Regions from separate parts of the Cohnella sp. GCM10020058 genome, predicted to be linked through region 1. Evidence: riboswitches for the same ligand, from Rfam matches in the RefSeq annotation. Region 1 holds a riboswitch; each other region holds the start of a gene.

Evidence for each region. Region 1 has a riboswitch for cyclic di-AMP ahead of ACFSR7_RS04120 (CAP domain-containing protein). Riboswitches for the same ligand answer to the same signal wherever they lie in the genome.
Region 2: linked by a shared signal. The riboswitch ahead of ACFSR7_RS01770 (HAD family hydrolase) and the one ahead of ACFSR7_RS04120 (CAP domain-containing protein) in region 1 are both predicted to bind cyclic di-AMP.
Region 3: linked by a shared signal. The riboswitch ahead of ACFSR7_RS33220 (hypothetical protein) and the one ahead of ACFSR7_RS04120 (CAP domain-containing protein) in region 1 are both predicted to bind cyclic di-AMP.
Region 4: linked by a shared signal. The riboswitch ahead of ACFSR7_RS24480 (resuscitation-promoting factor) and the one ahead of ACFSR7_RS04120 (CAP domain-containing protein) in region 1 are both predicted to bind cyclic di-AMP.

What each region holds. Positions count from the first base shown of each region.
Region 1 is NZ_JBHUJV010000002.1:193,679-199,009, forward strand. Features, by position in the region: gene ACFSR7_RS04100 (immunoglobulin-like domain-containing protein) at 1-814, shown strand, start outside; gene ACFSR7_RS04105 (H-type small acid-soluble spore protein) at 971-1,147, opposite strand; gene ACFSR7_RS04110 (hypothetical protein) at 1,144-1,329, opposite strand; gene ku (non-homologous end joining protein Ku) at 1,467-2,450, shown strand; cyclic di-AMP (ydaO/yuaA leader) riboswitch at 2,941-3,068, shown strand; gene ACFSR7_RS04120 (CAP domain-containing protein) at 3,079-3,900, shown strand; gene ACFSR7_RS04125 (hypothetical protein) at 4,002-4,229, opposite strand; gene ligD (non-homologous end-joining DNA ligase) at 4,469-5,331, shown strand, end outside.
Region 2 is NZ_JBHUJV010000001.1:425,001-430,331, reverse strand. Features, by position in the region: gene pstC (phosphate ABC transporter permease subunit PstC) at 1-482, opposite strand, end outside; gene ACFSR7_RS01780 (PstS family phosphate ABC transporter substrate-binding protein) at 568-1,497, opposite strand; gene ACFSR7_RS01775 (methyl-accepting chemotaxis protein) at 1,622-2,854, opposite strand; cyclic di-AMP (ydaO/yuaA leader) riboswitch at 3,047-3,198, shown strand; gene ACFSR7_RS01770 (HAD family hydrolase) at 3,345-4,022, shown strand; gene ACFSR7_RS01765 (mannitol-1-phosphate 5-dehydrogenase) at 4,084-5,331, shown strand, end outside.
Region 3 is NZ_JBHUJV010000023.1:1,197-6,527, forward strand. Features, by position in the region: gene ACFSR7_RS33210 (response regulator) at 1-410, opposite strand, end outside; gene ACFSR7_RS33215 (ATP-binding protein) at 397-2,025, opposite strand; cyclic di-AMP (ydaO/yuaA leader) riboswitch at 2,356-2,519, shown strand; gene ACFSR7_RS33220 (hypothetical protein) at 2,522-3,040, shown strand; gene kdpF (K(+)-transporting ATPase subunit F) at 3,170-3,247, shown strand; gene kdpA (potassium-transporting ATPase subunit KdpA) at 3,291-4,970, shown strand; gene kdpB (potassium-transporting ATPase subunit KdpB) at 4,994-5,331, shown strand, end outside.
Region 4 is NZ_JBHUJV010000014.1:10,758-16,088, reverse strand. Features, by position in the region: gene rnmV (ribonuclease M5) at 1-586, opposite strand, end outside; gene ACFSR7_RS24480 (resuscitation-promoting factor) at 794-1,945, opposite strand; cyclic di-AMP (ydaO/yuaA leader) riboswitch at 2,257-2,469, opposite strand; gene ACFSR7_RS24475 (TatD family hydrolase) at 2,624-3,421, opposite strand; gene ACFSR7_RS24470 (HD domain-containing protein) at 3,464-4,756, opposite strand; gene ACFSR7_RS24465 (AbrB/MazE/SpoVT family DNA-binding domain-containing protein) at 5,075-5,323, shown strand.

The DNA of each region.
Region 1 (5,331 bases):
GAGGTTTGCGCGGAACGGCTTCGTTGTCGCTGCGCTGGCGCTTGCGATCATGTCTACGGCATGCGCGAGAGCCGTAGACACCGACTGGTCTCGAGGCGCAGCGCTGTCTCGGGGTGCCGTCGTCGAAGCGGACGGACGCATCCTCAACCCCGGGCCGCTCGCAGCGTTCGTGCAGTCGGTCGCGGAGCGGCGGTCCGCAGTCGTTCAAGTCGTGACCTATCCGTCGGAAGCAGAGCCGATCGTGATGACCGCCGAGTTCGACGGGCAGTCAATTAAGTTAACAAGAGAGCAACGGCTCGACGGCGGCAGCGCAAAATCGACCGCCGTTTGCGGCGGCATCGAGAAAAGGAACGGCGCAGCGGCGGACGCCTATATGGTAACAGGATGCGGTGGCGCAGAGATGGTACTGGCCGCCGTGCCTAAGCTGATTGTTGCGTCGCGCATAGAAACAGCCGAGTACGGCGCGGAGCTTCTACTAGAAACGCTGCCCTCCTCGGGGAATAACGAGGATGGGGCGGTTGTCGCCTACCGGGTCGAGATGCGCAACCTTGGCGAGGGGATTCTTGAATGCGGCTCCGACTATTTGATCGAGAAACAGGCATACGGCACATGGATCCCCGTATCTTACAGAGACAATGTCGCCTTCACGGCCAATTTGGTCCATCTTCAAAAAGACGAAAGCTATGAAGCCAGCTTTGGCTTTAAAATGCTTGAATCATGGCCGGAGCCCGGACGCTACCGCGTCGTGAAAGAAGCGACGTTCGGGAAAGAGAAGATTAAACTTGCGGCCGAATTCGATTTACCCGCTAAATAACTGGGACTTGGCGCCCAACCGTGGAGAAGAGACGCCTTTCAGCGTCTCTTGGCGGGACTTCGGCACCAACCATGGCGAAGAAGCGCCGTACAGCGCCTCTTGGCGAGACCTAGGTGCCAACCGCGACAAAGAGACGCTATATTTGACGCAGCTCGGCTACTCCGACAACCGGTCGACAGCGACCGTCTGGACGTCGGTCGGCCTTTGTCCGACCTGCACCGTCGCCATGCCGTTCGCTTCGTCCACCTCCTCGATCCAAACCGGCTGTCCATCCAGCTTGACGGCAATCGTGTCCTTCGAGTTGAAGATTTGCTTTGCGCGCTGCGTATTCATGACGGATCGTCCCCCTCTTTTTCGCGCATCGTATCGGTCGTCGTCTCTTCGATAAGCCCGTTGTCAAAGGTCACCTGACCGCCGCCAAGCCCCTCGTTGATCATCCGGTCGATGTCCATGTCGTAGTTGTCGCGGCCTTCGTAAATGTGGTCCCGACCGTCCGCTGCATGCTCCTCGCTCATGAACGCCGCTCCCTTCGTACCATGTTCTTCGTTTCGAAAATGAAAGATCGTCCGGTAAAGGATGCCCAGCCGGTATGAACTCCATACAGCGATGGGAATCCTAAAGGTATAAGGGATCATGAGGAGGGCTAAGCGTCATGCATACGGTATGGAAAGGCGCCATCAGCTTCGGGCTCGTGCACGTGCCGGTGAAGATGTTCACCGCAACGGAGGACAAGGACGTACATCTGCGGCAAATTCACAAAGCTTGCGGTACGCCGATCTCCTACGCCAAAAGCTGCCCGCATTGCGAACGGGCGGTGGAGTGGGAGGAAATCACCAAGGGCTACGAGTATGAAAAGGGACGGTTCGTTCTGTTTGACGAAGAGGAACTCGAAGCCATCAAGCCGGAAAATACGCGGACGATTCAGATTCTCGACTTCGTCGCGCTCGAAGAGATCGACCCGATGTTCTATCAAAAAACGTACTATTTATCGCCCGATCAGGCTGGCGCCGGCGCTTACGGCTTGCTGCTCGAAGCGATGCGGCAATCCGGCCGGATCGGCATCGCGAAGATCGCGATCCGCAGCAAGAGCAGCCTCGCCGCCATTCGCTGCGTTGACAATTGCATCTGCATGGAGACGATGTTCTATCCCGACGAGATCCGCGCGATCTCTGGCGTGCCCGGCCTGCCGCAAAACCAGAACGTCAACGACCGCGAGCTTGATATGGCCAAGCTGCTGATCGAGCAGCTGTCCGCGCCCTTCGACGCGGCCAAATACACGGACGATTACCGGACGGCGATGCTGGACGCCATCAACCGCAAGGTCGCCGGGCAAGGCGTCGACGTGGTCACCGCGCCGGCGGCGGAACGGACCAACGTCATCGACCTGATGTCCGCGCTGCAGGCCAGCCTTGCCGCCGTCAAGACGGGCGACGCGCCCGCCGCCGGCGCAGGTCGCAAGTCGGCGATCCGCGGCGACACGGGCGCGGCGGATACGGCTGCCGCTGACAAGCCGAAGCGCACGCGCGCAAAGCCCGCGGTGCCGGGGGCAGCTGCAGCCGGGGGCGAAGAAGCAGGCGACGCAAGCCCCAAGGCTGCGCCGTCGCGCAGGCGCAAAGCAAGCGAGCCGCAGTCTTGATCGGTCGCTGATGCGACTACGCTTTAAGCAGCACGTAAAGGCTAACGATGCGGGGGACGTCGGGTTGACAGCCGACTCGCGCAGCCGCACCTCGCGCAGGAACTGCGCGAATTTCAAGACGATGCTTGGCAAGCAAAACGGGACGAAGCAGTGTCAATTCCTGCTTCATCCCGTTTTGCGTTTTTGTCGATGGCTGTTTCGCATGTGCAGCAAGGCAGAGCTGAAGCCACATGGTCGAGCCGCGCCAAGACCGAGGCAAAGAAGCTCCATGTAGAGCTTCTTTGCTTCGATAGCACCATTCCAGGTAGCAAAACTATGTTTAGAAACAGCTCTTTCTCTTCCGCAAAAAACGATGAGAATATTCTAAGAAGCGACGGCTGGCCCTCACGAACTCCGCGCGGGACAAGGGGCGGCCGTATTCATAATTCCCAGCATATGGGCCGTGGTAATATTTATGCCGTGAACTAGCGAGATTCCGCTGATAGAATGTGAGACATCCGAGCCGAAGCCCGACAGGGCACGGGGGAACCAAGTATACGGGGTGAAGCCGCAGCCGCGGCAGGGCGATCTCCGACCTAACCCGTCAGCTAACCTCGCAGGCTTACATTCTAAGGAGGAATTTTCTTATATGAAGAACAATCGTATCGGTCAACTGGCTGTTAGCGGCGCACTCCTGTTGTCGCTCGCCGTTCCGTTCGGCGCTTCCGCAAATGCCGCGACGACTGCCGGCTCCCAGACGACCAAGACTTACACATATAAGTTCGACGCTTCGCAGCTTCAACAGTATCTCGGTTCGTTCGACTGGCAATCGCTGCTGTCGCAGCTGAACGGCGGCACGCTTGGCGGTCTGACGCCATCGACGCCAGTGACGACGCCTACGACTACGCCTGCCGCTCCGGCCAAGCCGACGACGGCCCCTGTGGCTACGCCTAAACCGACGACGACACCGGCTCCGACCGCAACGCCCGCTCCGACTGCTACGCCGGCTCCGACTGCCACGCCGGCGCCAACGACCTCGCCTTCCGTACCGGCGGGTTCCAACAACGGCAGCGGCTCTACGGGCTCCGGCACGAGCACTCAGAAATCCGGCTTCGCCGCTCAAGTCGTCGATCTGGTCAACCAGGAACGCGCCAAAGCCGGCTTGTCCGCATTGCAAACCGATGCCAAGCTGACCACGGTCGCAGACGCGAAGGCGAAGGATATGTACAACAATAATTACTTCGACCACACGTCGCCGACGTACGGCTCGCCGTTCGACATGATGAAGCAGTTCGGCGTAACTTACAGCTATGCAGGCGAAAATATCGCGATGGGCCAACAGTCGCCTACCGAGGTCATGAACGCATGGATGAACAGCGCGGGCCACAAGGCGAATATCTTGAACGCGAACTTCAAGTCCATCGGCGTCGCCTACTATAACGGCGAATGGGTGCAAGAGTTCACGGGCTGATCCGTCTCCTATCCGTCTAAAAAAAGGATGCCTGCCGCAGTCAAGCAGTTGACTGGGGCGGCATCTTTTTTTTGCTTGTGCAGCCAACTTCGGCAGCCAAGCTACATCAGCATCGGCAGCACCAGCAGCAGCAAGCCCGCCAAGCTCATCAAGCCGCCCTGCAGCCGTATTCGCCTCTCGGAGGCCGGCCCGGGATCCCCGGTCCGATGGTCGCGGCCGGCGCGGGCCAGCGCGAGTACGGTCCCGGGATGGAGTACGGCGAACAGCGAGGAACCCGTCCAAAACACCAAAACGAGCGATAGCAGCGCGCCGGCGTGCTGCAGCGGCATCTCCGTAGCGATCCCTCCCCAAGCGCTCTCTTTATTGTTGTATGAGCGTCCGGAGGCAAAAGTGCGGAATTGGCCCGAGTTGCCGCACCATGGGTGCCGACGACCGTTTGCCCCCGGGAATCGCGGCGCCGAGGCGCTTGTAGGAAGTTCGTCAAGGGAATGGGGCAACCGATTACCGGCTACACTAGAAAGACAACGTCTCTTGTCGAAGAGACGGCTTCAGAACGGAGGAACGCGCTATGGCACCGGCCACGATGTCCCCGGTCACGCTGCGGCTCGGCGACCGCGAGCTGCTCATTTCTCACCCCGACAAACTGCTGTGGCCCGATATGGGGATCGACAAGCTTCGCTATGTCCAAACGCTGGCCGAATTGGCGCCCTATCTACTGCCGCACAGCGAAGGCCGCTATTTAACAACGATTCGATTTCCAGAGGGCTATGCAGGCAAATCCTTTTATCAAAAAAATGCCCCGACGCCGGTACCCGACTTCGTCAGAACCGAGACGGAAGGCGGCATCCGTTACGTCGTGCTCGACTCCTTGCCGACCCTGCTCTGGATGGGCAGCTTGTATGCGCTGGAGTTCCACGTATCCTGCGAGCGGATCGCCCAGCCGCTGCCGGACCGCTGGATGCTCGATATCGATCCGAGCCTCGAGGTCGAACCTAGAATCATGGAAGCCGCGGAAAAGGTCGGCGAGCTGCTGCATTCGCTCGGACTCGATGCGGTTCCCAAAACGTCCGGCGCGACGGGCATCCAGGTCGTCATGCGCATCGAGCCCGGTCCGACCTACGACGATCTCCGCCGGTTCGGCAAGTTCGTCTCCGAATATTTGACCGCAAAAAATCCGCGGCTCTTCACCGTCGAACGGCTGAAGAAAAACCGCGGATCGCTCCTCTATCTCGATTACTTGCAATTTTACCCCGGCCGCACGCTGGTATCCGCCTACTCGCCGCGCGCCCGCGCGGGAGCGCCGGTGTCGACCCCGCTCGATTGGAGCGAGGTGCGCGCCAACCCGAGCCCGACCGACTTCAACCTGTTGAACATCGCCGCGCGGCTGCGGGAGCGGGGCGATCTCATCGGCTCGATGAAGCCCCAACGTCT
Region 2 (5,331 bases), on a different contig from region 1:
TGACCGGGAAAAATATCACGCAGGAACGGCACGATGACGCTCAGGCCGACGAAGCCGTAAACGACGGAGGGAACGCCGGCGAGCAATTCAATCGCAGGCTGCAAAATATTTTTGCCAACTTTGGGCATCATTTCGGTCATAAAGATTGCGGCGCATATGCCGAGCGGTGCGGCAATAATGGCGGCCAGCAGTGAAGTTGCGAATGAGCCGAACAGAAACGGCAGCGCGCCGAAGCGAGGCGTGTCCGCTTCCGGCGACCATTTGAGGCCGCCGAGCATCTCGCCGACGCTTACGCCCTGGCTCGCGAACGGCGTCAAACCTCTCGAAGCGATGAAGTAGACGATCGAAAAAATGATCACGATCAGCAGCAGCACGCAAAACATTACGTAACCTCTGCCGCGGAGTTCCTCAAGCTTGTGCTTCGGAAATTTGCCGCGTCCGTCCTTCGCGATGGCATCCGCCGCTTGGCGGGTTTGGGTCATGTTCATGCGAGCCTCTCCTTAACGTGGCAAGAGAGGCGCCCGTTTTCAGGTCCGCCTCTGCCGGCTATTCTTGTAAGTTATTTAATTATTTGTTGGTTACGTTGCCTTGCACGTCGCGCGTAACCTTCATGTCGCTAACCGGGATGTAGCCCAGATCCTTAACGTCGGTGCCTTGGATATCGTCGCTCAGCATGTAGTCGAGGAATGCCTTCAGTGCGCCGTCAGGCTCGCCCTTCGTGTACATGTGCTCGTAAGCCCATACCGGATAAGTGCCGGACGCTACGTTTTCAGCCGTTGCTTCTACGCCTTCGTACTTCAGCGCTTGGATCGTATCGTCGAGGTAGGACAGTGCCAGGTAGCCGATGGCGCCAGGCGTTTCGGAGACGAGCTTGCGAACCGTACCGGATGCATCTTCCGTGATCGAGTCAGGCAGATCTTCCGACTTCGCGCCGAGCGCGAAGTTTTCGAACGTTGCGCGCGTGCCGGAGCTTGCAGGACGGTTGACGAGGACGATCTTCTCATCCTTGCCGCCGACGTCTTTCCAGTTCGTTACTTTGCCGGTGAAGATGTCGACCAGCTGCGCCTTCGTCAGGTTGTCCACGCCTACGTCCTTGTTGGATACCGCTGCGATCGATACGACTGCGACTTGGTGATCGACGAGTTCCTTCGCCTTGTCAGCGTCGGCGTCCTTCAGCTTCTCTTCTGCGAATACGTCGGAGTTGCCGATTTGCACGGTGCCTTCTGCAACTTGGGACAGGCCGGCGCCGCTGCCGCCGCCGTTGACGGTGATCGTGACGTCCTTGTTGAGATCCATGAACTTCTTCGAAGCTTGATCGACCAGCGGTTGAAGCGCGGTCGAGCCCGCTGCGCTGAACGCGCCGCTGATGGCTGCGCTGGCAGGCGCGCTGGAGGATGCGCCGCTATTGCTTGCGTTATTGGAATTGTCGTTTTTGCCGCAAGCAGCGAGCGAGATGCCAAGCGCGAGCGTCGTCAGTACGAGCAGAGATTTTTTCAAGAGATAGAGCCCCTTTCAAATTGTGTTTATATTTGTTTTGCTCTCAAGCACATCTCTGATTCTAGCGACCATTCGTCAATCTTGTATTCGTGCATTGTTAACGCAATGTAAAAAATGTAGAACGTTAATATTTTTCTTCGGGAGATTCGTTCATTTGAACCGCGAGCTTGGCGACTTGCGCCGCGATCTGCTCCGACATGACCGACGCTTCGCGCGAAGCAACCGCGAGATGTTCCGTGCTCTTCGCATTTTCGGAGCTGCGCGTCCACAGCCGGTTAAACGTATTCTCCGCTTTGTGCACCTGCAGCAGTCCGCGATCGGCGCCTTCCTTGCCTTCGCGCACATGCGCGGCGGCGGCCGCGGCCGAAGCTGCCATCCCGTTCAGCTGTTCGCGAATCTGACTGGCCTGGGACTTGGTCTGATCGGCAAGCTGGCGTACTTCCTGCGCGACGACGGAAAAACCGAGGCCGTGCGAGCCGGCTCTTGCCGCTTCGATCTGCGCGTTGATCGCGAGCAGGTTGCACTGGTCGGCCAGCTGCGCGATGAGCTTGGCGATGCCGACCGTGTCCGACACGCTGGCGAGCAGCTCGTCCACCGATTTGGCCTGTCGTTCCGCCGTCTCCGTCCACAGGCGGAACAGCCCCAGCATCTCGGTCAGATCTTGCTGGCCATGCTCGGCCAGCTCTGCGACCTCAAGACTCCCCGTGCGTGATACCGACGCCTCGCCGGCGAGGCGATCGACCGCGCCCCGAATGTCGCGCAGCATCCGTTCGGCGCCGCGTACGGTCGACATCTGGCGTCCGGCGAGCTCGCGCCGGAGCAGCCTCGAGAGCTGCAGCATGTCGCTGACCGTAAGGACGCCTGTAAAGGCGCCGCCGCTCGTCATCATGACCGCATCGTAGATCCGCTCCTCGTCCCGCGACATCGCGCGGTCGATCAGCTCCTGCGGCGACAGGTCGGTCTCGGCGATCATCGCCTTGCTATCCATCAGCTTGGTTACGGGCTTGTCCGCGAACAGCGGCATGCCGTACAGCGAGCCGATCAACTTAAAGAAGCGATGCCGCATGACGATTCCCGCAGGTTCGCCGGTCGCCTTCACGACAGCGACGCACTCGAGCTCATGGCGTCTGCGGAACAGCTCGGCCATCTCGCCGCAAGTCTGCTCCGGCGACACCTGCGGGCAGGAACGAATCCACTCCGCAAGCGCGACGGACGGATAATGTTTGGCGAATTCCGCGGGTTCGGCTTTGTTTACGGCCGCAATCTCCGGAAGCTGCGTGCTTCGTTCTTCCGTTTTTAAGCGGGGCGCCTCGTCGGCCGCCCGGGATTTCGTCTTTTCTAATAGAAGCAAACTCATGCTCCCAGCCCCTTATCCGCTATTCTTGACCCGCTCAGTTTATCAGCGGCTTGTCAACACGGCGTTAGAGGAACAATGGAGAAATGTAAATTATCCCTTTTTTAACGAACTTCGCGATGACAGCGAATTCATTTTGAATGACACCGCATACATCGTTTAACCAAACTTGACAGCCTTTGGATGGACCTTTAACATGGACGTAAGCTTAGTTTCCGGCACGGCCGGAGAGCGGGGGAACCACGTTTTGGGGCGAATCGAGACAGGATCGCAGGAGATCCGGTCAGTAGGGTACCATCTTACCCGAGTCCGTCAGCTAACCTCGTCAGCGTTTGAAGATGGGTCCATTTGATTTTCTAAATTTCATTTAGAATCCGCGGCCCTTCAGGTTTGAAGGGTCTTTTTTATTTTCTGCCAGCGGCCCATCGCCGGCGTCCCCCCTCTCGCCGTTGTTCGGAAGAGCAGAACAACTCCATGGAGGGATTTGAAACTTATGACTATCGCATCGCAAACAAAAGCTGTTATTTTCGATTTTGACGGTACGATCCTCGACACCGAGACTGCATGGTACGAAGCTTTTAAGTCCGCATACCGGGAGTACGAGGTGGACTTGTCCCTGGACATGTACGCCGGCTGCATCGGCACGAGCCTCCACAAGTTTAACCCCTACGAATATTTGATCACCGATCTCAAGCTGCCGATCGACCCGGATTTATTCCGCGAGTCGGTGCACGAGCTGCACGGCAAGTTGATGGAACGCGAACAAATGCGACCCGGCGTTCTTCATTTCCTCAATAGCGCGAAGGCGGCCGGACTCAAGATTGGACTTGCTTCGAGCTCCCGCAGAGAATGGGTCGAGACCCATCTGAAGAAGCTGGGAATCCTCGATTACTTCGACTGCATCCGCACCGCGGACGACGTCAGCGAGGTGAAGCCGAGTCCGGAGCTTTATATGCAAGCGCTGCGTGCGCTCGGCGTGTCCGCCCTCGAGGCGATCGCGATCGAAGATTCCCCTAACGGCGCCAAAGCCGCCGAAGACGCAGGCATCCGCTGCATCGTAACGCCTAATCCGTTGACCAAGCGCCTTGAATTCGGCGACTGCCTTCGCCGGGTCGAATCGCTGCTGGAGCTGGATTTTCATCGCATCGTCAACGAGGCGGTTGCCGGCTGATCCGTTATGTTTTCGCAATATTCTTACTATTATTCTAAAAATGAAAAAGGGGCGAGGTCATTTGAGTGTTCGCGATGAAACTGTCGCTGCAAGGCATACTGAACGAGTATCCGCGCGGGCTTACCCGCGTCCGCGCAATCAAAAGCCGCTGGCCGTGCACTTCGGTGCCAGCAACATCGGACGGGGATTTATCGGCATGCAGCTGTCGAAGTCGGGTTACGAAGTGTGCTTCGTCGCCCGCAACGAGACGCAGATTGCCCGGCTGAAGCAGCAGCAGCAATATACCGTGACCTACGCGGACGAATCCGAACAGACCGAAGTTGTTCGCAACGTTACCGCCGTTCACATCAAGAACGGCGAGGAGGTCAAGCGCCGTATTTTGAACGCAGATATTTTGACCACGGCCGTAGGCGTGGCTTCGCTGCCGGCGATCGCCGCAACGATCGCTGCAGCCTTGGAGCGCAGATTGGCGACGCACAGCCATCCGCTGTATATTATCGCATGTGAAAATGCGGTCAGAGGCAGTACCCAGCTTAAAAAGCACATTTATGAAAATCTGTCCGCCAAAGGCCGCGCCCGCGCAGACCGCAGCGTCATTTTCCCCGATTCCATGATCGACCGCATCGTTCCCGCACAGCCGAGCGACGATCCGCTTGCCATCAAGGTCGAGCCCTTCTACGAATGGATTATCGACCGCAAACCGCTGCGGCCTGACTTTCGCCGCATCCGCGGCGCCATTTTTGCCGACAAGCTCGAACCTTATATGGCGCGCAAGCTGTACACGGTGAACACAGGGCATTGTGTGGCCGCTTATCTGGGGCATAGGGCTGGTTGCCATACGCTCCAAGAAGTGCTGAAGCGCGCGCCGCTGCGTCGCAAGGTCCAACAGACGCTGGAGGAGACCGGAGAGCTGCTCGTCCGTAAATACGGTCTGGACCGCGACGAGCATCGCCTTTATATCGACAAAACGCTGGAGCGCTTCGCCAATCCGGCGATTGTAGACGACGTCACGCGGGTCGCGCGCTCGCCGCTGCGCAAGCTGTCGCGCGGCGAACGAATCGTCCGCCCGCTGCTGGAGGCGCACGAGCTCGGACTGGCGGTCCCCCATCTGACCGTTGCAGCGGCTGCGGCGATTTTGTACCGGTACGCCGGCGACCCCGAGTCCGTTCAGCTGCAGGATGCGCTGCGCGCAAACGGATTGTCCGCCTTCATCGCGCAGCACATGGGCATTCCGGCCCGGCATGCGCTTCATGCCGAGCTTGTCGCGGCGGTAGGCGAGCTGCGCACGCATAGCTTGAGCTGCGTAAAT
Region 3 (5,331 bases), on a different contig from region 1:
AACGTCAGGAGCGGCTCGTTAACCGAACGGGCCGCCGCATGCCGCAGCGCCACCCGGATGCGGGCGACGAGCTCGCCCATGCTGAACGGCTTGGTCACATAATCGTCGGCGCCGCCGTCCAGCGCCACGATCTTGTCTTCCTCCCGATCCCTGGCCGTCAGCACGATGATCGGCGCCAGCGACCATTCCCGGATGCGGCTCAGCACCTCAAGGCCGGACAGATCCGGCAGCCCGAGGTCGAGCAGGATTAAATCCGGCCGCACGAGTGCCGCCTGCTGCAGACCCTCCCCGCCAGTCGAAGCTTCGTCGATGATAAACCGATATGCCTGCAGCGTCACGCGCAGCAGCTTGCGGATTTGCGGCTCGTCGTCCACGATCAAGATTCGTGCGCCTTGCTCATTCATCGCCATCGTTCTCCGTTCCCTGTTCCTTTAATCGATCATGTCGATCTTGCCGATCCAGTCGATCTTGCCGATCCAGTCGATCTTGTCGATCTTGCCGATCCGCCCGTTCATCCGGCTTGTTCAGCGGCAGCGCAATCGTCATGACCGTCCCTTGCGGCTCGTTGCGTCTGCCCGAGATCTTACCGCCGTGCAGCTCCGCGATTCCTTTGCAGATGGCGAGCCCCAATCCCGTGCCCGTCACCTGCCGGGTGGCGTCGGCGCGATAAAATTTATCGAAAATCCGGGCGTATTCCTCATCCGTAAGTCCGATTCCCTGATCGGCCACGGCGATGACCAGCGTATCCGAATCCGACGACACCGAGATGTCGATCTCGCTGTAGTCCGGGCTGTACTTGATCGCATTGCCGACGACATTTGCCAGCAATTGCTCCAGCAGCACTTCATCGCCCGACACCAAGGGGACTTGTTCGGGCAGCCGCACCCGCAGCTTGCGATGCTCCTTGTAGTCTTGAACCTGCGACAGCGTCACCCCGATCAGATCCTCCACGTCGCACCAGTTTTTCCGCAGACGAAGCATGCCGCTCTCCAGTTGAACCATGCTGAGCAGATTTTTTACCAACCGGTTCATCCGCAGCGCGCCGTCGCGAATGTTGATCAAGAGCTCCTTCCGGTCCTCGGACGTAAAAAGATCGTCGTCCGCCGCCAGAACGGTGGCTGAGCCGATAATCGCCGCAAGCGGCGTCCGCAGCTCATGGGAGACGGAGTCCAGGATCGCCGTGCGCAGACGCTCGGATTCCGCCGTCAGATGGGCGATCTTGGCCTCCTCGGCCAGCTTGGCGCGGGCGATGGCGCTGGCGGCCAGTCCGCCCAGCGCCTCGAGCATTTGCCGCTGCCCGGCGGTGAAGTGGCTTTTCCGCTCCTTCAAATTAAGCGCGAGCACGCCGTATACGCGGTCCTCGGTTCGCAGCGGCAAGTAATAGCCGGGCGCATCCCGCAGCGTGTTGGAACCGTAGCCGATCGCTTCGCCGTGATCGAAGGCCAGCTTGGCGGTCGCTTTTTCCGCTTCGCCGCGTCCCCAGTCGCTATCCGCGGCGGAGCGGTTGGTGAGCTTCAGATTGCCCGTCGTGTCCGGCATATAAATGGCGATCTCGCTGCCCATCGATTGCGCCGCTTGAGACGAGACGTTATCGAGCAGCACATGCACGTCGGTAATCGCGTTCATCTGCCTGCTCAGCGTGTATAGCGCTGCCGTCTGCGCTTCCCTCTGCTCGGAGTAAAGCAGCTGCTGCTTAAGCCTCGAAGCGAGGCTGGCGGTGAGCGCGGCGACGGCCACATATACGACGAACGAAATCACGTAACGCAAGTCCGCGACCGAGAAGCTGAGCGTCGGCGGAACAAAAAAGAAATCCAACGCGACAATCGCGAGCACGGCCGCGTAGACCGCGGGGCGAAGGCCCCACCAGACCGCGCTGACGAGGATCGGAAACAAATAGATCAGCGCAATATTGACCAGATCGAACGCAAGGCCGAGCAGATGCATCACGATCGTCATAAGCGCGACCAGCAGGGTGATGCTTGCATAAGGCCGCCAGAGCGCCCATAGAGCTTGCAGGTTACGCACGAATTTACACTTCCCGCCCGTACGAATTTCCGGACTCGTTTTCCTTAAGGTTACTGTAAAAAGCGGAGAAAATAAACCGTAAAGAGGTGTAAAAATACTATAAAAATCACTCATAATCTTAATAATATTCAGTATTCGAGAGGAAACGGGAGTACGGTACTTTTTTTATTTCCATTTTGAATGAATTTTATTGAATATCGACTTAAATCCAATTTGGGCTCCTTTACAGCAATGGAGGCCGGGCGTAAGATACGTGCAGAACGATGCCTTGCAAGCACGGAGGCAGCGGATAGACAGTTCGATGAGGGAAGGGATCCGGAGACTGTTTTAACTCGTAAGACGCTGAATCCTGGAACGAGCAGGAACGGGGGAACCAATCGGGGCCATAGAAGGCTCCATGGGGTGAATCGCCTGGCACATGACTGTGTCCGGCGTAGGGCGACTCTCTCGCCCGAATCCGACAGCTAACCTCGCAAGCGTATCGGAGAGGCAACACTTGTCGCGCGCGATCCAAGACGACGGTCTTGATCAGGAAGCCGCGGTAAAGGTTCCTCCTTTGCCGGGCTTCTTTTTTGTTGCCTTCTTCTTGTATTCGGAGGGGGAGCTTATGGAACAACGTCGTCTTTTGGTGGCTGCGCCCAACGCGGCGGGAAGAGCGTTCATTCGTCAGGCGCTGTACGAGAAGCTGCCGGTAGCCGCGCTCACGAACAACGGCAGGGAAGAAAAGGCGCTAAGAAAGATCGGAGTAAGCGAAGTTGTGCATGTAAATACTTCCTGTATAAAAGAGAACGCTGCCTCTTCCGTATTTCCGATTGGACGGGTGTTCATTTTTGAAAACAGTCTGCCGCTGACTTGCCGGTATTTGCAATGGGCGGCAGAGCGTTCGTGTCTTGCGATTACTGTCGTTACGCACGCCTGGCATCCGGAAGTCATTTACAAAAAGCTGGGCGCAGCATACGTGGTGCGCACACAAACCGGGGAAGTCGGATTTCTGCTCGACCGCCTGCTCGATTGATTTCAAAAAGGAGTGTATGAGCTTGCTGGATATTTGGATGACGTTGACGTTACTGGCCGCGTTTGCGCTTGTCGCCGGATTTGTAATCTGGTGCGACAGATCGATCGACGATGCGGGAGGCGAGCGCGCATGACGATCGTGCTGATTTTCACCGGACTGCTGCTGATCTACCTGGTGTACGCCTTGCTGCATCCGGAGAAATTTTAACGATACGCTGATCTGAGTCGCTTTAGCCCAAGGAGGAAAGGCCATGGATTTCTTGCAAATCGTCATCGTCATCGGCATTCTCGTGCTGATCGCCAAGCCGCTCGGAAATTACGTTTTCCACGTCTTCTCGAATGAGCCCAATCGCACCGATAGGCTGTTCGGCTGGGCCGAGAAGCCGATCTTCGCGGTCATCGGATTAAAAACGCGCATCGGAATGAGCTGGAAACGATATGCGATCAGCTTCGTCGCGACCAACTTCGTGCTCGTGGCAGTCAGCTACATTCTGCTGCGGGTGCAGAGCGGCTTGCCGTTTAATCCGAACGGCATCGGCAATATGGAGCCGACACTCGTCCTGAATACGGTCATCAGCTTCATTACGAATACGAACCTGCAGCACTACAGCGGCGAGACGGGCTTAAGCTACTTTTCGCAGATGGCGGTCATCATGATGATGATGTTCACGTCCGCGGCGACCGGGTTCTCGGTGGCGGTGGCGTTCGTCAGAGGCATTACGAGCAAAGGCAGGACGCTGGGCAACTTCTTCGAGGACTTCGTCAAGGCGCATACGCGGATTTTTTTCCCGCTGGCGATTCTGGTCACGCTGGCGCTGGTGGCGCTGCAGGTGCCGCAGACGCTGGACCCGACGCTGTCGGTGACGACGCTTCAGGGCGCCGCGCAGCAGATCGCGATCGGACCTGTTGCCTCGCTGGAAGCGATCAAGCATCTGGGCACGAACGGCGGCGGCTTTTTCGGCGCGAACTCGGCGCATCCGTTCGAGAATCCAAGCGCGCTGACCAACGTAATCGAGATTTTGTCGATGTGGGCGCTGCCTGCCTCGCTGCCTTTTATGTACGGCAGGTTTGCCAAGAGCCGCAAGCACGGCTGGGTCATTTTCTCGGCCATGATGGCTTTGTTCCTCGTGTTTCTAACGGTCGCCTACACGGCGGAGAAGAGCGGCAATCCCGCGCTTGAAGCGCTCGGCATCGACGCTTCGCAGGGCAGCATGGAAGGCAAGGAAGTACGCTTCGGCATCGCCCAGTCCGCGCTGTTCACCACGGTGACCACTGCGGCGACGACGGGCACGGTCAACAATATGCACGATACGCTCACGCCGCTAGGCGGCCTGGTGCCGCTCTCCGAGATGATGCTGAACGTCGTATTCGGCGGCAAAGGCGTCGGTCTCGTCAACATGCTGATGTACGCGATGCTCGCCGTGTTCATCTGCGGTCTCATGGTCGGCCGGACGCCGGAATTCCTCGGACGCAAGATCGAGCCGCGCGAGATGAAGCTGATTGCGGTCGCGATCCTGGCGCATCCGTTCATTATATTGGCGCCGACGGCGATCGCTTTTCTAACCGACCTGGGCAAAGGATCGATATCGAATCCCGGGTTTCACGGGATCTCGCAGGTCCTGTACGAATATACGTCGTCGGCAGCCAACAACGGCTCAGGCTTCGAGGGGTTGGCGGACAATACGCCGTTCTGGAATATTACGACCGGTCTCGTCATGTTTTTCGGACGCTACGTTTCGATGATCGCGCTGCTGGCCGTCGCCGGATCGATGACGCGCAAGCAATGGGTGCCCGAGACGATCGGTACGTTCCGCACGGATAACGCGCTGTTCACCTTCCTGCTGATCGGGACGGTCATTCTGATCGGCGCGCTGACCTTCCTGCCCGCGATCGTACTCGGACCTGTCGCAGAACATCTGACGATTCGCTAATTATGAGATGGAGTGAAGCTGCCGTGAACGATAAACGCAAAAAAAGCATGTTTTCCGGACCGCTGGTCGCAGACGCCCTGAAGGCGAGCGCGATCAAGCTGAATCCGGCGGTCATGATGAAAAATCCGGTCATGTTCGTCGTCGAGGTCGGCACGGTGATCGTGCTGCTCATGACGCTGTTTCCCGGTTATTTCGATGCGAAGGACCGCATCGGCTTCAATCTGGCGGTATTCCTGATCCTGCTCTTCACGGTGCTGTTCGCCAACTTTGCCGAAGCGCTGGCGGAGGGCAGAGGCAAGGCGCAGGCCGATACGCTGAAGCGGACGAAAAAAGAAATTACGGCCAATAAGGTCGTAAACGG
Region 4 (5,331 bases), on a different contig from region 1:
GCTCCCTGCGGCTTGCGGCGGCCGGATGTACGATCAGCCCCGCATCGATCAGATCCGGCCAGGCGATCTCCGGCTCGCCGTCTCCCGCGCTTGGGCCAGCTTCCGCGCCTGCGCCGGCCATCGCTGCCCGGTCCGCGCCTGCCAGCGCCGCCTCGGACGCAGACGCCGATGAAGCCCCGTCGCCGCGCTGCGCCGCGAGCGCTCCATCGGCGACGGCAACTGCGCCGCCCCCTGCCGATGGCCGCACGCGTGCCAGCGCCGCGCGTATCGCCTCCGGGCTCGCGTGCTCGACGCCGATGCCGTCCTTGCCGCGCGCATCGGCCTTCGCCAAGAACGCGTGGCTGCATCCCGGCACCCTCGCCTCGATAATCTTGCGTATTTTCTCGCCCGGCACGTCCGGATCCGTAAAGATAATGACACCGCGCCGTGCGCGGGCCAGCTCGATGCGTCGCAGCACCTTTTCGTCGATCGCCGAACCGCCCGTCTCAATCGTGTCCGCGTCGACCGCCCTTCGGATCGCCACGGTATCCTCCTTGCCTTCCACAACGATGATCTCTGCTATCTTAGCCAGGCCGATACCGTTCACCCCGCTCGCTCCGTTCGTTCCCCTATCCGTTCGTATTGCTTCGTATGCCCTATTATAGCCGACATCCCGCAAATGACAAAGGGAAGAGGCACAGGCCTCTTCCCAGGATGCAGCGACCCGACCAGGCCGCCGCCAAAAAAACTTGACCGCTCCGACATAAAACAGACACAAACTCAATAATAGCGGGTAATAAAAATTAAGAACCTATCAGGCGGCCGATGGCTTAACCGGTCCGATCACGTACACAGTGTTGCCGCGTTTCTTGCCGAACTTATTCGCATACCGCTCGCTGTCGTAGTACACGTCGATCTTCTTGCCTTTGATCGCACTGCCCGTATCTTCCGCGCGGCGGAAGCCGATGCCCTCGATGTAGACCCACCAGCCCAAAGGCACGACATCCGGATCGACGGCAATCGTACGACCCTCGGATACCGTGGTACCGGAAGCGGTGATGCCGTAGCCCGCGTCGCCTACGTCTTTGCCCGTCGAAGCCGGACCCGCGGAATACGCGGTTAACGTGACGCCGGATAAAACGCTCTTTACCTTCACGGATTTGCCGTTCAATTGGAGTGTCTTAACTTCGTCTGCGGCTTTGTTGTAGGCAAGCGACACGACGGCCGCTTTTTTCTTCGCGCCGACGGCTACGACTTGCTGCACGATCGGCTGATCAAGCGATTTGTAGATGAGCTGTTCGTTAACGAGCTTGCCGTCTTCGTAGACGCGCTCGAATTTTTTCACCAGTAAGCCTTGCTTGCCCGTCTGCATGACCTTCGTCTTGCCGACCAGCAAGTTCTGATCCGCTGTCTTGACAACTTTGTACGCCATCGGATGCTCGGTCGTGACGACCTCGCGTGTGACGCGGACGACCTTCACCTGCAGTCCCTCGTCGATCTTTGACGTGAGTGCCGGCGTAACTTTGTCTTCTGCGGAGAGCGTGATGCCTTCATTTTGCAGCAGATCACCCACCGTCTTGACTGTTGTATATTTGGTCTCTTTCTTCCCGTCTGCGACGAGCTGAACGCTCATAGCCCGATCGATGACGACTCGCGTGCCGTCCTCTACCGAGGACGTGAGCGCTGCCGACAACCGATCGTTTGGACCGACCGTGATGCCAATCTCCTTAAGCAAGGCGGAGACATCGGAAGTGCGGGTTTGGATGACGGTAGATTTCCCGCCGTCCACGACGGTCACGCTCTTGGCGGACGCGCCGTGCAGCAGCATGATGAGACAGATGGTAAGAGCAAAGGACAAGATTGCGCTCAAGAGAATCAAACGCAGATGCTCATGCAACCATCGCGCTGCGGTAAGCTTGCCGGTCGGTCGTGGATCATGGGTCCCTTGAAGGGGGATTGCACCCATTTTCTCGTTCCTCCTTCATAGCCTCGCCGTCGACTGTTTTACATGATATTCGTCTGACGCGACTATCCATTTGTGATAACGGCGCTGGAAGCTTAGTGTGGAGCGGCTTGCACACTAGCGAATTGCGCCGCCTTGCCCAGCTATGGAGGCATGTCATGCGCCTGCCATTCATCCCGTGGGTGCTTCCGTGGAGCGGTCTTAGCGGCTATCGGCACCGAACGCGTAAATTCGGGCACAAAAAAAGCCTGCGACAGAGGGCCTGGTCGTGGCTTCCGCTCAACTGGACGAGGGACGATGGGGCGGCACGAGGTTACCTCTCTCTACTACGCTTGCGAGGTTAGCTGTCGGGTTCGGGCGTCGAGAGTCTGCCCTAAGCGATCAAGCGGTCTGCCGTCAGCCGGACGGCGCCCGTCGTTCGCTACTCACCCCAAGATTGCTCGGACCGCTGGGACATCGGCAAGCGCCGATATCGTCCGCGTCGGGTCCCCCGCTCTCCCCGCTGGGAGATTAAGCGCACTGGAAAAGGAATGTCATATTCGGACTTCTGGATTAGATAATAACCCGCACGCCCCAAAGGTGTAAAGAACGTGCAAAGAGCGAATTTCAGCGTTTTAAGGCAAATTTCAGCCATATTTTTAGGATTTCGAAGGCAAAAGCTAGTTTTTTCTTAGAAAATATTTATTTTTCTGCGTTTGTTGGCGCTTTTTCTTCGAGTCGAAAACAGACACGTGCATTTCGATCCGTAATTTCTTCTATTTTTTCCCTAGAAAGGCCTGTGATTTCCGCGGCGGAATCAGCTACAAACTGCACATAAGACGACTCGTTTCGCTTGCCACGATAGGGGTGGGGGGTAAGGTACGGAGCATCGGTTTCGATCAACAATCGGTCCAGGGGGACACGGGCCAATACCTCTTTGGGAACGCGCGCGTTTTTGAAGGTGACCGGCCCGCCGAAGGAGATATAGAAGTTCATATCCAAGCATTGCTTGGCCGTCTCCCAGCTGCCGGAGTAGCAGTGCATGATGCCCCCGATCTCGGCTGCTCCTTCTTCGCGAAGAATACGGACGACGTCCTCATGAGCATCCCGATTGTGAATGATGATCGGCTTGCCGATCCGCTTCGCGAGCCGGATCTGTTCGCGGAATACGAGCTGCTGGACGTCCTTGGGCGAAGTGTCCCAATAATAATCGAGCCCGATCTCGCCGATCGCCACGACTTTGGGGTGACTGCATAGTGATTCGATCCAGCCCAGGTCATCCTCCAATCGCATGTCGACGGCATCCGTCGGGTGCCAGCCTACGGCCGCATAGATAAAATCGTACTTTTCGGCTAATGCAATGGTCGTCGGGATCGTCTCCCGGTTGAAGCCGATATTGACAATCGTACCGACGCCCGCTTCCTTGGCCCGCGCAATCACTTCTTCTCTATCGTCGTCAAACTTTGGTGAGTCCAGATGGGCGTGCGTATCGAACAGCATGTCGTGAACGCCTCCTTTGGTCAAATCAATTTGGTATAAGATCTATAAACCCAGCAGTTCGCGAATCTCGGGTTTAAGATCATGGACATGCGGGAGCACCAGGTCTTCGGGATAATAGATATAATACTTCCCGGTATGAAGTCCCGCGATCGACCGGACGATATCGCTTTTTAAAGATATCTCGGTCAATCGATCTTTTTCGTCCAGCACGAGGACGGGGGTCTTTTCTTTGGGCTCGGGATCCGGAGATCCTGGCTTGTACACGTCGTAGGGAAGGTTCGTCGGCGTGTCCATCTGAAGGTGGTAATCAGGGTGCAGACCGATCCTTTCCCATTGCTCCCGCAGCTCCGCCTCCAGTGTTTCGTGCGGACTGTCGAGGGGTACATACTTGTACAATCGGCGGTTTAAGAACCGTTTACATAAGTCCGCCAATATCTCGTCTTCTTCGTCCGCCCATTGGCCGAACGCAGTCTGTACCATCGCTTCATCCAGCGCCAGATAGTCCCGCAGTCCGATCGTGCCGTTCAACAACTGCGCTAGCGGCGGCAGCAGGAATTTGAACGCATGGCCCCCGCGGAACAACTCGCGCGCCCTCATGAAAATTTGCCTCAGTACGATATCCGAACTGCGCGTCACGGGATGAAAGTAGATCTGCCAATACATTTGATATCTCGACATCAAATAATCTTCTACTGCATGCATCCCGCTCTCCTTCACCACGATTCGCCCCTTATAAGGACGCAGCACGCGCAAGATCCGATCGAGGTCGAAGGTACCGTAGTTCACGCCCGTGAAGTACGCATCCCTGAGCAAATAATCCATTCGGTCCGCGTCCATCTGGCTGGACACGAGGCTCACGACGATCGGCTTGTCGTACGTCTTGCAGATGACGGCGGCAACCTTTTGCGGGAAATCCTCGCTTACTTCCTTTAATACCCGATTGATCTCGGTATCTCCCAATATAATCGCGCACGACCACTCCTCATGATCCGTATCGAACACTTGTTCGATGGCGTGGGAAAAAGGACCGTGTCCGACATCGTGCAGCAAAGAAGCGCATAAACTGACCATTTTTTCCTCTTGCGGCCAGTCCTGGTATCCGTTACGCTCAAATTGACTGATAATTCTTCGCGTGATATCGTATACGCCCAGCGAATGGGAGAATCGGCTGTGCTCTGCCCCATGGAAGGTCAGGTACGAAGTCCCCAACTGCCGTATGCGCCTCAATCGTTGGAACTCGGCGGTGTTGATAAGCTTCCAGATCGTCGCTTCCTGTACGTAGATGGACTGATGAACGGGGTCCTTGAATACTTTTTCCTCCCGAAGACGGTACATGTTTCGATCACCTCGTAGGTTTGGGCTTCACATTCGACAAACGATTATGATTTTGTCGAATGGTGTCATCCGCTAATTTTAAGAATTAATCCCGTTTTTTACCTAATATATTGGTGAATTGGTGCTAAACTGTGGAAGTTAGCGGGTATTCAGCTAAATTTCAGCTAAAGAAGCCACTATTTCTGGTTGACTTATTTGGGAATCGTTGGTACGATAGAGTACGGAAAAGAAAGAATTTTGTCGAATGATGGCGAATATGCGGAGGTTCTCCGACATTTCGTTTAATCTTATTTTACGCGAATGAGGGAGGATTTCCAAATGTTGAAGTCGACGGGCATTGTACGGAAAGTGGATGAACTGGGTCGTGTGGTCATTCCGATCGAGCTGCGCAGAACGCTGGGTATCGGGGAAAAGGATGCGCTGGAAATCTATGTGGACGGCGAGCGCATCATGCTGAAGAAATACGAACCGGCTTGCATCTTCTGCGGCAATGCGGACAACGTTATTTATTTTAAGGGAAAAATCGTTTGCAGAGAATGCTTGAAGGATTTACCTGCAACCGTGTGACAAATTAG